2 regions of the Arthrobacter sp. BGA-UO-ETr-C19 genome follow, and region 1 is predicted to be linked to the other one. Evidence: riboswitches for the same ligand, from Rfam matches in the RefSeq annotation. Region 1 holds a riboswitch; the other holds the start of a gene.
What was found. Region 1 has a riboswitch for S-adenosylmethionine ahead of AC57BR_RS16450 (DUF1737 domain-containing protein). Riboswitches for the same ligand answer to the same signal wherever they lie in the genome.
Positions count from the first base shown of each region.

Region 2: it holds a riboswitch for S-adenosylmethionine, as region 1 does, so the genes downstream of both, AC57BR_RS05735 (bifunctional o-acetylhomoserine/o-acetylserine sulfhydrylase) here and AC57BR_RS16450 (DUF1737 domain-containing protein) in region 1, are expected to answer to the same signal.

Region 1 is NZ_JCAQPC010000023.1:55,903-64,916, forward strand. It holds gene AC57BR_RS16440 (O-succinylhomoserine sulfhydrylase) at 80-1,288, opposite strand; gene AC57BR_RS16445 (rhodanese-like domain-containing protein) at 1,290-1,700, opposite strand; gene AC57BR_RS16450 (DUF1737 domain-containing protein) at 1,697-2,005, opposite strand; SAM riboswitch class IV at 2,019-2,133, opposite strand; gene AC57BR_RS16455 (NtaA/DmoA family FMN-dependent monooxygenase) at 2,344-3,639, shown strand; gene AC57BR_RS16460 (aromatic amino acid ammonia-lyase) at 3,644-5,362, shown strand; gene AC57BR_RS16465 (PLP-dependent cysteine synthase family protein) at 5,359-6,408, shown strand; gene AC57BR_RS16470 (EAL domain-containing protein) at 6,456-7,454, opposite strand; gene AC57BR_RS16475 (aminodeoxychorismate lyase) at 7,706-8,638, opposite strand; gene cls (cardiolipin synthase) at 8,732-9,014, shown strand, end outside.
Region 2 is NZ_JCAQPC010000012.1:8,289-17,302, reverse strand. It holds gene tdh (L-threonine 3-dehydrogenase) at 1-607, shown strand, start outside; gene AC57BR_RS05770 (glycine C-acetyltransferase) at 714-1,910, shown strand; gene AC57BR_RS05765 (NAD(P)/FAD-dependent oxidoreductase) at 1,939-3,057, shown strand; gene hutI (imidazolonepropionase) at 3,069-4,280, shown strand; gene AC57BR_RS05755 (DeoR/GlpR family DNA-binding transcription regulator) at 4,392-5,180, shown strand; gene AC57BR_RS05750 (histidine phosphatase family protein) at 5,177-5,857, opposite strand; gene AC57BR_RS05745 (CPBP family intramembrane glutamic endopeptidase) at 5,945-6,724, shown strand; gene AC57BR_RS05740 (VOC family protein) at 6,841-7,479, opposite strand; SAM riboswitch class IV at 7,608-7,724, shown strand; gene AC57BR_RS05735 (bifunctional o-acetylhomoserine/o-acetylserine sulfhydrylase) at 7,768-9,014, shown strand, end outside.

The DNA of each region.
Region 1 (9,014 bases):
GCCCGAAACGAAGGGACGTGCAGCGCAATGCACGTACACAGCCCGCCATTGGACGTAAGAACAGCCGGGCCCGGAAGGGTCAGATCTGCTTGAGCGCCTGCTCCAGGTCCGCGATGAGGTCATCCGCATCTTCCAGGCCCACGGACAGCCGCACCACTCCGTCGCTGAGCCCGATCGCGGCGCGTCCTTCCGGCCCCATGGCACGGTGCGTCGTGGTGGCGGGATGGGTGATCAGCGACTTGGCGTCGCCCAGGTTGTTGGAGATGTCGATGATCCTCAGGGCGTCCAGCAGCGCGAAGGCGGCTTCCTTGCCCGACTGGCCTGCCGTCGTCGCAAGCTCCAGCGTGAGGACGGTGCCGCCGGCCTTCATCTGCTTGGCCGCCAGCTCGAACTGCGGGTGGGACTTCAGCAGCGGGTACTTCACCCAGCTGACGGCGGGCTGGGCCTCCAGCCATTCGGCCAGGCGGAGCGCCGTGGCGGAGGAGTGGTTCACGCGGAGCGCCATGGTCTCCAGGCCCTTGGTGAGCACCCAGGCGTTGAACGCGGAGAGTGCCGGGCCGGTGTGGCGCATGAGCTGCTTGACCGGCCCGTCGATGAATTCCTTGGTGCCCAGGATGGCGCCGCCCATCACCCGGCCCTGGCCGTCGATGTGCTTGGTGCCGGAGTAGACGACCACGTCCGCGCCGAGGTCTCCGCAGCGCTGCAGCAGCGGGGTGGCGAAGACGTTGTCCGCCACCACCTTGGCGCCGGCGGCGTGGGCGAGTTCGCTGACCGCGGCGATGTCCACGATCTCCTGCATGGGGTTGGACGGGGATTCGAAGAAGACGGCCGTGGTGGGCACCGAGAGGGCCGCACGCCACTGCTCGAGGTCCGGCCCGTCCACGAACACGGTCTCCACGCCCCAGCGCGGCAGGATCTCGTTGAGGATCACGAAGCAGGAGCCGAACAGGGACCGGCTGGCGACCACGCGGTCCCCGGCCGCGAGCAGGGCGCCCAGGGCGGTGAACACGGCGGACATGCCGGACGCCGTAGCAAAGCACGCCTCCGTGCCCTCCAGCAGCCGCAGACGTTCCTGGAACGTGGCCACGGACGGGTTGCCGTAGCGCGAGTAGACGAAGCGTTCGTCCTCGCCGGTGAAGGCGCGTTCGGCGGCAGCGGCTGACTCGTAAACAAACCCGGAGTTCAGGAAGACGGGCTCGGTGGTCTCTTGGAAATTGGTACGGTCAAGCCCGCCGCGGACGGCCTGGGTATCGGGGCTCCAGCCGGCGGCGTCGTGATTAAAGGTCAACTTAGTTCTTTCCCAGGTTCGTCGGCAGGCCGCGGTTCTTCCAGCCGTTAACGGTGCGCTCACCGTAGCGGTCGGGCTCGCCCTCGAAGCCTTCGAGGACGTTGTAGGCGGTGAAACCCGCCTGTGTGGCGGCGATGGCGGCGGCGATGGAGCGCTGGCCGGAGCGGCACAGGAACACCAGCTCCACCCCGGTGTCCTCAGGCGCCTGCTGCTTCAGCTGCTCGACGAAGTCGGGGTTGGGAATGCCGCCGGGAAAGGTCCACTGGATGAAAAGAGGATCATTTTCCGTGGCCTTGGTGTCCGGGATGCCGATGTGCGCCCATTCGCCCTCGGTGCGCACATCCACCAGGACGGCGCCCTCCTCGAGCTTGGCCCACGCGTCCTGCGGGGTGAGGTCTCCGGCGTAGCTCATGCGTGGCCCTCGTAGGCTTCTGCGTTGAGGTCGTCATCGGAGTCCAGCCGGTCCACGGCGGTGGCGACGGCGGCATCCGCGGTGGCGATGGCGGCGGGCAGCACAAGGGCCTGGGCCACGATGACGCTGGTGCCGTTGAAGGTTGCGGCGGGGCTGCCGTGCAGCACGTATCCCTCGGCCAAGGCAGCCGAGATGCGCTCACAGAACGCACGGTCGTCCGGGCCCGTGATCAGGCGGTAGGACAGCTTTTCCTCGGGTTTATCCTGCTGGGACGGCAGCGTTGCAACGGCGGGGGCGTCTGACACGACGGATCTCCTTTTCTCACGCTTGCAGCTCGAAGTGGTCGATATGCCGAGTATTCACCTGAGGCACCCCGCCGTGGAAGGAGGGTTGCCGACCGGCCAGTCAGGGCTTAATGCCGGTACTCATTACTCCCGAAAAACGTAACACTGACGACGGCGGTGCGCACCGCCGTCGTCGTCATGTTCCGTAACGCATCCAAAGCAACGGGGTGGGGACAGCAGTCCAAGCGCTGCGGTTACAAAGCCTGTGGCCGGGAGGATAATGACGGGAGATGAACCGCCGTAACGCCGGATGAAACCAGGCCACAGTGAATGATTCGACCGCGAATACAGTGACTCCCATGCTGCACTTTGGATGGTTTGTGGGCCACGGCTTCGGGGTTCAGGGCTGGGGGACGCCCGGCTACGGAATCGGCTATGACTGGAAGAAGCCCGCCCCCTACCAGCATGCGGTCCGGGAGTTCGAGCGGGCCGGGCTGGACCTGTTCATCATCGAGGATTCGCTCACGGTCCCGGACACGTATGGCGGCAGCGCGCAGGTTTCGCTGGCGCAGGCATCCTTTGCGCCCAAGCACGATCCGCTGGCCCTGGTGCCGTACCTGCTGTCCGCCACGGAGCATCTCGGCATTGTGCCCACTATCAGCGCCTCCTTCTATCCGCCGTTCACCGCGGCCCGGCTGCTGGCTACGCTGCAGCACTTCTCCAACGGGCAGCTGGGCTGGAACGTGGTGACCTCCGGCAGCGACCTTGCCGCGCAGAACTACGGGCTGGACCAGCAGATCGAGCACGACCTCCGCTACGAGAAGGCCGAGGAGTTCGTGGACGTCGTGCGCAAGCTTTGGCGCAGCTGGGAACCCGACGCCATCCTGGAGGACGCCCGGGCCGGCGTCTTCGCGGACCATACCAAGGTCCGGCCCATCCACCACGACGGGGAGTTCTTCAAGGTCCGCGGACCGCTGAACACGGCACCGCTGCCGGAGGAGCCGGTGCTGGTGCAGGCCGGGGCATCCCCGCGGGGCAAGGCCTTCGCCGGCGCGAACGCGGATGTTGCCATTGCCTTGGCCCGCGGTGCGGACGGCATGAAGGCGTACCGGGACTCCATCCGAGCCGAGGCCGCCGGGGCCGGCCGGAACCCCGACGACGTCAAGGTGCTGTTCGTCCTCAAACCCACGGTGACCGGTTCCAGGGCCGAGGCGGAGGAGCTGCGGGCTGCCCGCCGGGAACTCACGCAACGGGACATCGACAGCCAGCTCAACTCGATCTCCTATCTGTCCGTCATCGACTTCAAGCAGTTCGACCTCGATGCGCCCCTCCCCGAGCTCAGCACCAACAGCAACCAGGGCACGCTGGAGCACTTCTCCAAGGCCGCGCCGCCGGGGTCCACCCTGCGGCAGATCCTGCAGGCCCGCAGCGGCGGCGCCGGCGACAGCATCATCGGCACCGCGGAGGAAATCGCCGACTACCTCGAGGAGACCGGGGCCGCGGTGGGCGGCGACGGGTTCCTCTTCTCCGGCTTCGTGGATCCGGCCACCATTCACGGCGTGCTGGACAGGCTGGCGCCGGTGCTTCGGAGGCGGGGACTGCTGCGGACGAGTTACGGCGACGGCGGCTTCCGCCGGAACCTGCTGGACTTCTAGCGCCATGGCAGGGGCCAGGGGGTACGACGGGCTGTTGCCGGGCGTCCGGCGCGGCACGTTCCTGATCGGTACCGCCCACATCCGAGCTGACGACGTTGCCGAAGTGGCGGCCGATCCCGCGGTGGAGGTGGTCCTCAGTGCCGAAGCCCTCGAGCTCGTGGGCCTGTCCCGCGAGGTGGTGCAGGCGGCCATCGATTCCGGCCGCCGCGTCTACGGCCTGAACACCCTGCTCGGCTCCGGCCGCGACACCGCCGTGGAGCAGGAATCCATCCTCGACTTCCAGCTGCAGGTGGTGCGCTACCACCACAGCGGCGTCGGCGCGCTGCTGGACCGGGATGAAGTCCGCGCCCTCATCCTGGCAAGGCTCATCGGGTTCACCCGTGGTGGCTCGGGGGTGCGTCCGGAGACCGCCCGCTTCTACGCCGAACTGCTCAACAGGGGCGTGGTGCCGGCCGTTCCGCGCGACGGGTCCGTCGGCTCGTCGGACCTCACCCAGCTGGCGGCGGTTGCCGCCGTCGCCATCGGTGAGGGACAGGCGCTTGCTCCCGACGGCGGCCTGCAGGACGGCGCCGAGGCGCTCACCGCCGCCGGGCTGGAACCGCTGGTCCTGGCGCCGGGCGAGGCCCTGGCGCTGGTCAGCGCCAACTCCTATTCGATCGGCGCCGGCGCGCTGGAGCTCCGCCGCATCCGGCGACTTGCGGATCTGGCGGACACCGCGCTGGCGCTGTCGCTTGAGGCCACTGCCAGGTACGACGGCGGCGGGAACCTCAGCCCGTTTTCGCCGGCTGTGCAGTCGGCCAAGGCAGTGGACGGCCAGCGCGTCTCGGCGGCCAATGTCCGGCGCCTGGTGCGCGGCGGCTGGCTGGAGGACCCTCGGCGGCAGGTATCGGTCCAGGACGCCCTGTCCTTCCGTGCCGCGCCGCAGACGCACGGTGCGTTCCGGGCCCAGGTCACCGCCCTGGCCGCGGCGCTCGAGGTGGAGCTCAACGGCAGGGGCGACAACCCCCTCACGGACATAGCCTCCGGCCGGATGGTGTCGGGCGGAAACTTCCAGCCCATGCAGCTCGCCCTGGCGTTCGAGGCGCTGCGGCTCGGTCTGGCACATGTCGGAATCAGCAGCGAGCGGCGGATCGCCAAGCTCTATCCGCCGCAGCGCCTGATCCGGCAGCTCAACCTTGAGGCGGCCAGGGCCGGCACGCCGCTCGCATCCGAGGACTTGCCGGGACTGCTCTGGTACTCGGCCGCCGGCCTGCTGGCGGAGCTGAAGTTCCTGGCGGCGCCTGCCACCCTCGGCGCCCCCACCCTGTCCGCGGACGTCGAGGACCACTCCACGCTGGCCCCGCTGGCCCTCCAGCAGCTGGAGCGCTCGGTGGAGGCCGCCGGTAAGCTGCTCACCATTGAGGCGTTGACGGCCTCCTACCTGTTGGCCGAAGCACAGGACACCGATCTGCGCGAGGCGGAGATCCGGCAGCTTGGAGCAGGCACCGGCGCCGTCGTGGCGCGGCTGTCGGAGCTGCTGGCCGGGCGGCTGCCGGCGGCGGTGCTGGTTGACAGCGCGCGTGCTGCGCTCGGGGACCTGCTGGCAGGAATGCCCGAATTACGGACACCGGATCTGGGCGGCCCGAATGACGGCCGCCCGAATGGCGGCCGCCCGAATGGCGGCCGCCCGAATGACGGCGGCCCGAATGACCCGAATCCGGATGATGGGGGAGGAGAATCATGACCACCGTGACAGGAAGCGGCCGCCAGGCAAGGCATGCGGCGCAGGTACTGGACCCCGGGATGGACGCCGGTGCGGTGCTGGCACGGGTGGGGAACACTCCGCTGGTGCCGCTGGACGTGCTGAGCCGCGGGCTGGGGAGCACCGTCTTCGTCAAGCTCGAATCCGAGAACCCCGGCGGTTCCATCAAGGATCGGACCGCGTTGAGCATGGTCCGGGCGGCCGAGCGCACCGGCGAGCTGCAGCCCGGCGGGACCATCGTGGAAAGCACCTCCGGGAACACCGGAATCGGGCTCGCGCTGATCGGGGCGCTGACCGGCCATCCGGTGGTGGTGGTCACGGGTGATTCCATTTCCTCGGAGAAGCTGGAGGCCCTCAACCGGTACGGGGCGCGGGTGGTGTTCACGGACTGGAGCGCGCCATCGGATTCGCCGGAGAACGCGCGGGCGGTCGCGGCCCGGATCACGGCCGAAATTCCCGGCGCGTGGCGTCCCCTGCAGTTCGACAACCCGGCCAACCCTCAGGCGCACTATGAGGGGACGGCGCCGGAGATCTGGGAGCAGACGGCCGGCCGGGTGACGCACTTCGTGGCGGGCGTGGGCACCGGAGGCACCATCAGCGGGAACGGGCGGTACCTCAAGGAAAAATCCGGCGGGCATGTCGAGGTGATCGGCGCGGACCCGTACGGTTCGGTCTACAGCGGCGGGCATCCGGGCCAGATCCTGGTGGACGGTGTGGGCAACTCCTGGCCCAAGCCCGACTGGCCGAAGGTCTTCGACCGTGGGCTGCTGGACCGGTTCCTGCGGATTCCGAACGACGAGGTGTACACCACGCTGCACCGGCTGCTTAACGACGAAGGCCTGTCCCTCGGGCCGTCGTCCGGACTGACCGTGGCGGCGGCGCTCCGGGTGGCCAAGGCGGCGCCGCACGGGTCAGTGCTGGTGGCGATCGCCCCGGACACGGGCAGCAACTACCAGAGCAAGGCATTCAACCCTGTGTGGCTGGCGGACAACCACATTCGCCTGGCCGCAGATCTGGCGGAGGACTAGCCCAGGAGGGCCGGAGCCTCGCGGAGGACCAGACACGCCGAGGCCCGTCAGGAGGCAGGGCCGCTGGTGGCCGTCTCGCTTTCGGAACGGATCCATTCATTCCAGTCCAGCGGGTGGACGGAGGGCCTGCCCAGCAGGTAGCCCTGCGCAGCGGCCACGCCAAGTCCGGTCACGGCCTCGAGTTCCTCCGGCGTCTCCACGCCCTGGGCGCCGAGTGCCGCATCGATGTACCGGGCGAGTTCACCCATGGCGGCGGCCCTCAGGCGCTGGCCCGGGGAGTCCTCGATGCCTGCGATGAAATTCCGGTCCAGCTTGATGATGTCCGGGTGAAGCTCCAGGACCTGGTCCATGGAAGTGAAGCCGGCCTCGGCGCCGTTCACTGCGATCCGCAGTCCACGGCGCCGCAGCGGAGCGATGGCGGCCGTCAGGGTCGGGTACTGGTCCAGGGCGATCGGCCCGTTCAGGTCGATGACGATCCGGTCCATGGCCAACTGGGAATGTTCCAGCAGCCCGGGGATCCTTGGGTCCGCGCACGTTGCAAGTGTCAGGTTCAGCGCGATGAACATGTGCTCGGGCACGGCCTGGGCCGCAGAGAGGGCCCGGTGAAGCGCAGCGAGTTCAAGGTCTGTGCCCAGGCCGACGGACTCTGCCTCGTTGAACCAGTGGTCTGCACTGGCACCGTCGTCGCTGACGAAGCGGGTCAGGGCTTCGACCCCGATCACCTGCCCCTCCGGAAGCCGGCAGATCGGCTGGAACGCGGTCAACAGCATCTTGTCAGAAAGGATGGCTTCAATCCGGTTCCTGCTGCGCCGGGTAAACGGAACCGGCACAGGCGCAGCAACAGCCTGCGAAGGCACGCTGACAGGGATAGCGCCATTCTCCGCGTTGGCCAACTCTGTGGTGGCGGTGAGGTGCTCAAGCAGCACCTGTTCGGGATTATCCGGATGTGCCTCGAACAGGACCCGCAACTGCGTGCGGGTCCACTCGCTGGCCGGATCTGTCTCGGCGAGCAGTTCGGTGATGATCTGGCGGGCTTGCCAGCGCACAGAAATTCCACCCATGTCCCCCGGCAACGCTGCCTGGGCCCCCAAGCCCGTGGGTGGTGAGTTTGTCCATGCGGGAAGGGAATTCTCGTCCCAAGACATCGGCTATTCCTTTATACGTACTCATTCCGGCTGAGCCCGGAACCAGACCGCGTGTCAGTACCCCTGCGGGTACGGGCAGTTGGCCGTGGAAGAAGACTACAACGCGGGGCGCTGGCTTGTCCTACATTTTTTCGAACGGTGCCCTTTTGTTATCACTCGATTCCGGCAAACAGTTCATTCAGCTCGGCGGTCAGCTGCTTGCGGAGCGCCGGCGTGCCGATTTCGCGTCCGTCAATGTGATTGACGGGGGCCAGGAGGCGGATGCTGGAAATCAGCCAGACGGCGTCGGCGTCCGCCAGGTCCTGGGGCTTCAGCGGGCCGTAGCCCAGTTCCCAGCCGGCCGCCTTGGCGGCGGCGAACAGGGCGCCCTGTGAGGTTCCGGGGAGAATGCCGCTGTCCAGCTGCGGCGTGACGAGCCGCTTAACAGTTGCGCCGCCGTCGTTCTTCTCAACATTCGCCAGCAGCACGGTGGACGTGGGGCCCTCCAGCACGCGGCCGTCCGAGGACGTGAAGATGACATCGTCCGCCCCCTGCTTGTGGGCATGGCGCAGCGCGGCCATGTTCACCGCGTAGGACAGGGTCTTGGCGCCGAGCAGCAGCCACGGGGCGCGCTCGGCCGCGTCGCTGTCATAGCCGCGGTCAAGGAGGATGACGTCGATGCCGGTCTCGCGCTGGCGCCGGCCGGCCGCGGCCACGGGGGAGACCTGTACCCAGCAGGTGGGGGCGGCGGCGCCCTCGACGCCGCGGGTGACGATGAGCTTGACCACGGCCTCGTCCAGCTCCGGGGAGGAGGCGGGGTTGTCGGAACGGAACGCCGCGACGCCCGTCTGCACCGCACGGCGCCAGTCGTCCTGCCCCGGAATCTCAAGGTCCAATGCCTCGGCCGAGCGGGCCAGCCGGTCCAGGTGGGCCTGGATCTTCCGCGTGTGGCCGGCGACGGCGAGCATGGACTCGAACACCCCGTCACCGCGGGTGGCGCCCAGGTCGGTGGCCATCAGCTGCGGCTTTTCGGGGTCGGCAAGCCGGCCGTTCACATAGTCCGGATCCAGGAACACCAGCACTGTGTGGGAGGTACGAGAGGTCATGCCTCAAGCTTAGTGCGGCCGGTGCCCGATAGGCTGGCCTCAACGCTCCATACGGAATGGCTGCGAGGGTAAGAATTAACGGGGGTTTCAACTGTGCTGTGGCCATTTCCGCTGGCGGAAACACTGCCGGCATGGCTGATCCTGCTGCTCAGCGGCGCGGATCTGGTCATCCGGGTCCTGGCGGTGGGCATCATCCCGGGCAACCGGCGGCCCACCACGGCCATGGCCTGGCTGCTGGGCATCTTCTTCGTGCCGGCCCTGGGGCTGATCCTCTTTCTGCTCTTCGGCAACTTCAAGCTCTCGCGCCGCCGCGTCGAACAGCAGCAGCAGGTTAACGAGCGGGTCCGCGCCGGCAGTGCGGCGCTTTCCGACGTCG
Region 2 (9,014 bases), on a different contig from region 1:
CTTCGACCCCTTCGGCAACGCCGTGCACACCGCACTGAGTTTCCCGCTGGTGGGTGAGGATGTCCTGATCACCGGCGCCGGGCCGATCGGCCTCATGGCCATCGCTGTGGCCCGCCACGCCGGCGCGCGCAAGATCGCGATCACCGACGTCTCTGCCCCGCGGCTCGAGATTGCCCGGCAGCTCGGCGTGGACCTCGCCATCGACGTCTCCAAGACGCGGGTCCGGGAAGCGCAGCGGGAGCTGGGCATGCGCGAAGGGTTCGACATCGGACTGGAGATGTCCGGCCATCCCACGGCGCTGCCGGAGATGATCGACAACATGAACCACGGCGGACGCATCGCCATGCTCGGTCTGCCCAGCCAGTCCATCAACATCGACTGGGGCAAGGTGGTCACGCACATGCTCACCCTGAAGGGCATCTACGGCCGCGAGATGTACGAGACCTGGTACGCCATGAGTGCAATGCTGTCCTCCAACCCCGCACTGCACGCCAGCATTTCCGCCGTGGTCACCGACGTGCTGCCGGCCACCCAGTGGGAGAAGGGCTTCGAAATCGCGAAGGCCGGCGTCGGCGGCAAGGTCGTGCTCGACTGGTCGGAAATCTGACCTGTGCCCGAAGGCTGACCGCGCCCGAAACCTGACTGCGCACAAGCCTGACCCCGCCACCTCCCACCAATAGTCTTTAACTGTTTCCCAGCCGAGGAGAACCGCCATGTACTCAGCCATCAAAGACCAGCTCCGCGCCGAGCTCGACGACATCCGCACCGCAGGCCTCTACAAGACCGAGCGGCACATCGACTCCGCCCAGGCCAGCCACATCACGGCCGGGCAGATCGGTGAGTCCGGCGCGCCCGTCCTGAACTTCTGCGCCAACAACTACCTGGGCCTGGCCGACCACCCCGAGATCATTGCGGCGGCCAAGTCCGCCATGGACGACCGCGGTTTCGGCATGGCCAGTGTCCGGTTTATCTGCGGCACCCAGGACCTCCACCTCGAACTCGAAGCCAGGGTCTCAAAGTTCCTGGGCACGGAGGACACCATCCTGTTCTCCAGCTGCTTCGACGCCAACGGCGGCGTTTTCGAATCACTCTTCGGCCCGGAGGACGCCATCATCTCCGACGCCCTGAACCACGCCTCGATCATCGACGGGATCCGGCTCTGCAAGGCGCAGCGGTTCCGGTATGCCAACCAGGACATGGCTGACCTGGAAGCGAAGCTGGTGGAGGCCAAGGATGCCCGGCGGAAGATCATCGTCACCGACGGCGTCTTCTCCATGGACGGCTACCTGGCCCCGCTGGAGGCCATTTGCGACCTCGCCGAGAAGCACGACGCCCTGGTGATGGTGGACGACTCCCACGCCGTCGGGTTCATGGGCGCCACCGGAGCCGGGACCCCCGAGCACGCCGGCGTCTCCGACCGGGTGGACATCTTCACCGGCACCTTCGGGAAGGCGCTGGGCGGCGCCTCGGGCGGCTACGTGTCCGGCCGCGGCGAAGTGGTGGCGATGCTTCGGCAGAAAGCCCGCCCCTATCTCTTCTCCAACTCCCTGGCGCCGGCCATCGTGGCCGCGACCATCAAGGCACTGGAGCTTGTGCAGACCTCCGGGGAGCTGCGGGACAGGCTGTTCCGGAACGCGGAGCTGTTCCGCCGCCGGATGACGGAGGAAGGCTTCGAGCTGCTCGACGGCGAGCACGCCATTGTGCCGGTCATGTTCGGCGACGCCGTGCTGGCGGCGAAGGTGGCCGACCAGATGCTCCAGCACGGGGTCTATGTCACCGCCTTCAGCTTCCCCGTGGTGCCGCGCGGTGCCGCCCGCATCCGCGTCCAGCTATCCGCCGCGCACAGCGCCGACGACGTCGAAACCTGCGTCCAGGCGTTCATCAAGAGCCGCGACGCGGTGACTGCGTAGGTTCCGGCCATCTGCAAGGATTGAGCCCATGGCATCAACCTATGACGTGGTCATTGTGGGCGGCGGGATCGCAGGGCTGTCGCTGGCCTCCGCGCTGGCGGGCAAGTGCACCGTTGCCCTCGTGGAGGCCGAGCAGCAGCTGGCGTACCACACGTCCTCGCGCTCGGCCCGGCAGCTCATCCCCAGCTACGGTCCGCCGGTGGTCCAGAAACTCACCGTCCGCACCCTCGAGCTGATTGCAGCCGACGACGCCGGAGGGCCCCAGCCCGTGCTGACGCCGCGGAGCTTTCTGCTCATCGGGGACGAAGAGACGGTGCGGGCCGAGGCCAGCGGCGAGATGCGCCTGATCAGCCATGGGGAAGCCCTCGGGCTGTGCCCGGCCCTGAAACCGGAGTCCTTTTCCGCCGCCGGCCTGGACACGGGGTCCTTCGGGTGTGACGCCCCGGTGCTGCTGGAAAGGCACCGGGCGCGGGCCGAAGCTGCCGGCGTGGACATCATCACCGGCGCGCGCGTCCACTCCGCCCAGCGGCTCGGATCAGGCTGGGAGATCGGCGCCGGGCAGGAAGGCTTCTCCGCCGGCGTTCTGGTCAACGCGGCCGGCGCCTGGGCGGACGAACTGGCGGTGCTGAGCGGCGTCGAGAAGATCGGCCTGCAGCCGTACCGGCGCACGGCGGCGATTGCCGGCGTCGGCCATCCGCTGCCGGAGGGCAGCCCCATGGTGGCAGCGGCCGACGACTCCTTTTACTTCCGCAGGGAAGGCAGCGACGTGCTGATCTCGCCGTCGGAACACGTGGCCAGCCCGGCGGAGGACGCACGTCCCCGTCCCGGGGACGTGGAGCGGCTCATCTCCCGGCTCAATACGTTGACGACACTGGGGATCGGCACCGTCCGGACGGCCTGGACCGGCCTGCGCACCGAGGCGGCCGACGGCGTCCCGGTGGTGGGGTTCGACGCCGAGGCCCGCGGGTTCTTCTGGCTCGCCGGCCAGGGCGGCTACGGGTTCCAGACGTCGTCCGGTATCGCGGAACTGGCCGCGGCCCAGATCTTGGCGGGGCCTGATGGCGGTTCCGGCCAAGACGGCGGGGCCGGTCCGGTATCCCGGACGGCGGATGCGCTGGCCGCGACGCGCTGGTCCATCCGGCGCTGAAGAATGGACCCATGAGCACTCTGATCACCAACATTGCCGAACTGATGACCCAGGACGCGGAACACCGTGTCCTCAAGGACGCGGCAGTGGTGATCGAGGGGGAACGGATTTCGTGGATCGGCCAGGCGTCCGCCGCCCCGGCGGCCGACGACACCGTGGATGCGGGCGGCCGGGCCATGCTGCCCGGCTGGGTGGATTCCCACACGCACCTGATCTTCGCCGGGGACCGGACAGCCGAGTTCGAGGCGCGGATGGCGGGGGAGGAGTACAGCGCCGGCGGCATCGCCGTCACCACCGAAGCCACCCGGAACACCGGCGACTACGACCTCACGCGGCTGGCGCAGGGGCGCGTCGCCGAAGCAGTTTCGCAAGGCACGACGTACCTGGAAACGAAAACGGGCTACGGCCTGGACGTCGAGCAGGAGGCCAGGAGCGCACGCATTGCCTCGACCGTCGTGGACGAGGTCACTTACCTCGGCGCACACCTGGTGCCGGCCGGCATTGATGCGGATGAGTACACCAAGCTCGCCTGCGGCCCGATGCTGGACGCTGTGCTTCCGTACGCCCGCTGGGCCGACGTGTTCTGCGAAAAGGGAGCCTTTTCGCAGGAGCAGTCCCGTGCCGTGCTGCAGGCCTGCCGCGACGCCGGGCTGGGGCTGCGGGTGCACGGCAACCAGCTGGGGCACGGCGCCGGCGTCAGCCTCGCGGTGGAGTTCGGCGCGGCGAGCGTGGACCACGTCAACTATCTCTCGGAGCAGGATATCGCCAGCCTCGCTGCCGGCTGGTCCGGCTGGGATGCCGCCGCAGGAACGGGCCGTCGCGGAACCGTGGCCACCTGCCTGCCGGCCTGCGACCTTTCCACCCGCCAGCCGCTGGCTCCCGGCCGGCAGCTGCTGGACGCCGGCGTGCCCGTGGCGCTCGCGTCCAACTGCAACCCCGGCACGTCCTACACGAGTTCCATGGCCTTCTGCGTCACCACCGCCGTCCTCCAGATGGGCCTGAGTGTCCACGAGGCCGTCCGGGCGGCAACGTACGGCGGCGCCCTGGCGCTGCAGCGCGAGTCCGGTAACGACGTCGACGGCGAACGCGCGGTGGGCTCCATCGCCGTCGGACACCGGGCAGACCTGCACGTCCTCAACGCCCCGTCCGCCACCCATCTGGCCTACCGGCCCGGGATGCCGCTCACCCACGCGGTTTGGCGCGCAGGGGTACGGGCACGGTAGTGTCGGGCGGGGCCATCACCCGACGCTCGTGACGGAACGTGATCATTAGAGGTCTGATACAATCACAAAGCGTCATTTTTCGTGGCGCTTTTGGATCCTGAAAGGCCCTGCATGACCCGCACCGACCGACTGACGGCCATCCTTGATCTCCTTGCCGAGGCCGGCCAGGTGGAAGTCGAGGAAATCGTCACCCGGCTCGGCGTGTCACCGGCAACCGCCCGGCGCGACCTGGACAGCCTGGCCAAGCGGCGGCTGCTGACGCGGACCCGGGGCGGCGCCACCACCGGCGCCTTGGCCTACGACCTTCCCGGCAGGTACAACCGGGACGACCACGCCGTGGCCAAGCAGGAGATCGCCCTGGCTGCCTCGGCGCTCATTGCCCCGGGCATGGTGATCGGGCTGTGCGGCGGCACCACGAGCACCGCCCTGGCGCAGATCCTGGCCACCCGGGAGGACCTCAACTCGCCGTCGAACCAGCCCACGCTCACGGTGGTCACCAACGCGATCAACATCGCCTCGCAGCTTGCCGTCCGGCCCAACATCAAGGTGATGGTGACAGGCGGCATCCTCAACACGCGGTCCTATGAGCTCGTGGGCCCGTACACGGACATCATCATGCAGAAGGTGGTGCTGGACATCGCCTTCATCGGGGTCAACGGTGTCGACGCCGAGGTGGGGCCCACCAACACCGGCGAGGCCGAGGCGACGGTCAATGCGCTGCTGGCCAGCCGTGCCAGCGTCTCCTACGTGATCGCCGATTCCTCGAAGGTGGGCCGCCGGGCGTTCGCCACCATGGACGGCTACAACTTCACCCGGCTCATCACCGACTCCGGCATTTCCGCGGCGGACAAGGCCGCGTTCGAGGCCCGCGGCACCGAAGTGACCGTGGCCGGCGCCTAGAAGATCACAGGCGGGGCGTCCAGCACCGTTTCGTCCACCCTCCGGTGCACCCACTGTGTGAAGGGTGTGTCGAGTTCGTATTTGCCCTGGCCGTTGCGCACCAGCATGCGGACTTCGGCGTTTTCGGGGTTGTTCAGCGACTCGAAATACTCCACCGACCAGTGGAACCAGCGCATGCAGAACAGGCGCATGGTCAGCCCGTGCGTGACCAGCTGGGCGTTGGGGGAGTAGTCCGGCTTGGACCAGTGCCGGTACAGGGTTTCCATGAATGAGGAGATCCGGTCGTACACATCGGAGCCCGACTCGCCCTCCCGGAAGCGGTAGAAGAAGTGGCCGTAGGCGTTGCGGAGTTCCTTCTGGTCCTCGATGTCGCCGGAAATCTGGAAGTTGGCCCAGTCCTGCTCGCGCAGCCGCGGCTCCTCGATCACCCGCTCCGTCAGGGAGCCCAGGTTCAGCGCCTCGAGCGTCTGATAGGCGCGCAGATATGGTGAGACGTAGACGCTCACCTGCCGGCCGTCCAGCTCCCGGCGGATGCGCTCACCGGCGGCCTTCGCCTGCTCCAGTCCGAGCTCCGTCAGCGGAATCCGGTAGTCGGGCACCCTGTTGTAAATGGAGGTATCCGCGTTGGCCGCCGACTGGCCGTGCCGGATCATGATGATTTTCCCGGGAGCGCTCATAGTTTCCCAGCATAGGGTCAGCCCGCGGCCGGACAGGAACCGGCAGGCTGACAGGAAAGTACCAGCAGGTACGGGCAAGATAGGAACATGTTGGTTCCCTCCCGCCGTCGGCTGCGGTTCGAAGTCTGGATAGTCCTGGGGTTGTCGCTGGGGCAGTCCGCCGTCTATTCCGTAGTGCAGCTGCTGGACAAGATGACCCGGGCACCATTGGCGCAGGGGACGTCCACGCTGAACAGGTCACAAAGCACCCGCGAGTACTTCGACCTGACCTACCAGCTGCTGGACATCATCTTCGCCCTGGTGCCGGTCCTGCTGGTGGTCTACTTCCTGACAGACCACCGCCAGGCGAAGTCCGGGTCCGGGCACGACGCCGGCTCCGCGTTCCGGAAGCTGGGATTCAACTTTGCCCGGCCCGGAAAGGACCTGCTGCAGGGCCTCGGGCTGGCCGCCCTGATCGGCATCGCATCACTGGGCCTGTACGCCGCCGGACGTGCCCTCGGCATTACGACGGCGATCATCCCCAGCGGCCTGGACGCTTACTGGTGGACAGTGCCCGTACTGATCCTGTCCGCCATGCGCCACGCGATCGTGGAGGAAGTCATTGTGGTGGGCTATCTCCTGGACCGGTTCTCCAAGTTCGGCTGGTCCATGCCACTGGCGATCTTTGTCTCCTCGATGCTCCGCGGCAGCTATCACCTGTACCAGGGGTTCGGGCCCTTCATCGGAAACGCGGTCATGGGCGTGGTCTTCGCCTGGGTCTACACCAAAACCCGCCGGGTGATGCCGCTGGTCATCGCGCACGCGCTGCTGGATATCGTCGCGTTCGTCGGGTTCAGCCTGTTCGGCAAGGCGGTCGGGCTGGGCTAGTTGTCCTGGGCTCGGTCCTGGGCCAGGAACAGCCGTTAAAAATGATTCGGCCGCCATCGGCGGGTGGCGTCGTTGGCACCCGCTGATGGCGGCCGAAGTAAAGGGCAGAAAGTGCGTCAGATGGTGACGGCGCCCGCTGCGGTTTCGAACGTGACGGAGAGGATTCCCGGAGTGCCGTGCGGGGCCACCCAGTTCACTGCGACATCCTCAAGCGGCCGTTCGACGGGCTCGCCGAGCCACTCGGTCACGCGCTCGGCGGAGCCTGCAATCGTGAGGCTGGACATCTTCACATTGCTGTCATAGGCGTTGGACGGGTGCAGTCCCGGATCGCCCTCCCACTTCAGCATGTACGGAACCTGTGGGTCCGCGATCAGGCCCAGGATGCCGATCTGCTTCCACACCAGCTCCCGGCCGTCGGGGAACTTGCGGTTGCCGTTGACGGCGGAGCGGCCAAGGCGCTCCTCGAACGGGGCCAGGTCGTCAACTTCGACGCACCAGCCCATCCAGCCGCCGCCCGCTGCGGACCGGGCCCGGACGGCCTGGCCGAACGGTGCCTTGTCCGACGCCGGGTGGTCCAGGACCTCAACAACCTCGAGATACTTGTGGCCGGCCAGGGGAATGATCATGTTCCGGGTTCCAAACCGGGGGTGCACTCCGCCCTTTACGGCTTCGACGCCGAGGGCGGAGGAGATACGTTCGGTGGTGGCCGCGAGGCCATCGTGTTCACAGGCGTAAGAGACGTGATCCATGCGCATGCCCTCATCTTGGCACTTTGTGACGGGGCTCTCAGCTTAGGGTCGCCTAACCTTGCGAAAAGTCCATACTTTGACGAAGTTCGTCACAAAGCTGTGCGCGTAATAGAGGGATTCCTACACTGATCGCAGGTCATGAGTGCCAGCGAAGAAAGCCCCGGCTCGCAGGCCGGCAACCCTCCACCGCGGCGGGGTGCCCCGGGTGACGACCTGGCTGCGCGGCGCCCGCCGTGCGGCAAGCGCGGGCCTGTGCCGGGACCAGCACATGCCCCCTTGAGCAGAGGAGCCTGCATGTCCAACGCATGGTCATTCGAAACCCGCCAGATCCACGCGGGCCAGGTGCCGGACAGCGCCACCGGCGCCCGGTCGCTGCCGATTTACCAGACGACGTCGTTCGTCTTCCCCAGCGCCGACAGCGCAGCTGACCGCTTCGCGCTCGCCGAGCTCGCACCCATCTATACCCGGATCGGCAACCCGACCCAGGATGCCGTTGAACAGCGGATCGCCAGCCTGGAAGGAGGGCTTGCCGCGCTGCTCCTGAGCTCCGGCCAAGCCGCCGAAACGTACGCCATCCTCAACATCGCCGAGGCCGGCGACCATGTGGTCGCCAGCCCCAGCCTCTACGGCGGCACCTACAACCTGCTGGCACATACCTTGAAGAAGTTCGGCGTGTCCGTGACCTTCGTGGCAGACCCGGACAACCTGGAGCAGTGGCGCGACGCCGTGCAGCCCAACACCAAGCTCTTCTTTGCCGAGGTGGTGTCCAACCCGCGGCAGGACGTCCTGGACATCGAAGGCGTTGCCCGGACAGCCCACGACGCCGGTGTGCCGCTGGTCGTGGACAACACCCTGTCCACGCCCTACCTCATCAGGCCGCTCGAGTGGGGCGCAGACGTCGTGGTGCACTCTGCCACCAAATACCTGGGCGGACACGGGGCCGCGATCGCCGGTGTCATCGTGGATTCCGGCAACTTCGACTTCGGCAAGGACCCGGAACGCTTCCCGGGCTTCAACACGCCGGACCCCACGTACAACGGACTGGTCTACGCCCGCGACCTCGGGGCAGGCGGCGCACTGGGGGCCAATCTGTCCTACATCCTCAAGGCGCGGGTCCAGCTGCTCCGCGACCTGGGTTCCGCGGTGTCCCCGTTCAATGCCTTCCTCATTGCGCAGGGCCTGGAAACGCTGAGCCTGCGCGTGGAGCGCCACGTTGCCAATGCGGTGGCGGTGGCCGGATGGCTGGAAGCCCGCCATGACGTGGAGTCCGTAGCCTACGCCGGGCTGCCGTCCAGCCCCTGGTACGAGCGGGGCCTGAAGTACGGGCCCAAGGGCACCGGCGCCGTGGTGGCCTTTACGGTGGCCGGCGGCGCCGAGGCAGGCAAGCGCTTCGTGGATGCCCTGGAACTGCACTCCCACGTGGCGAACATTGGTGACGTTCGCTCCCTCGTCATCCACCCGGCGTCGACCACGCACAGCCAGCTGAGTCCGGAGCAGCAGAGCGTGGCCGGGGTTGCCCCGGGCCTGGTCCGGCTGTCCGT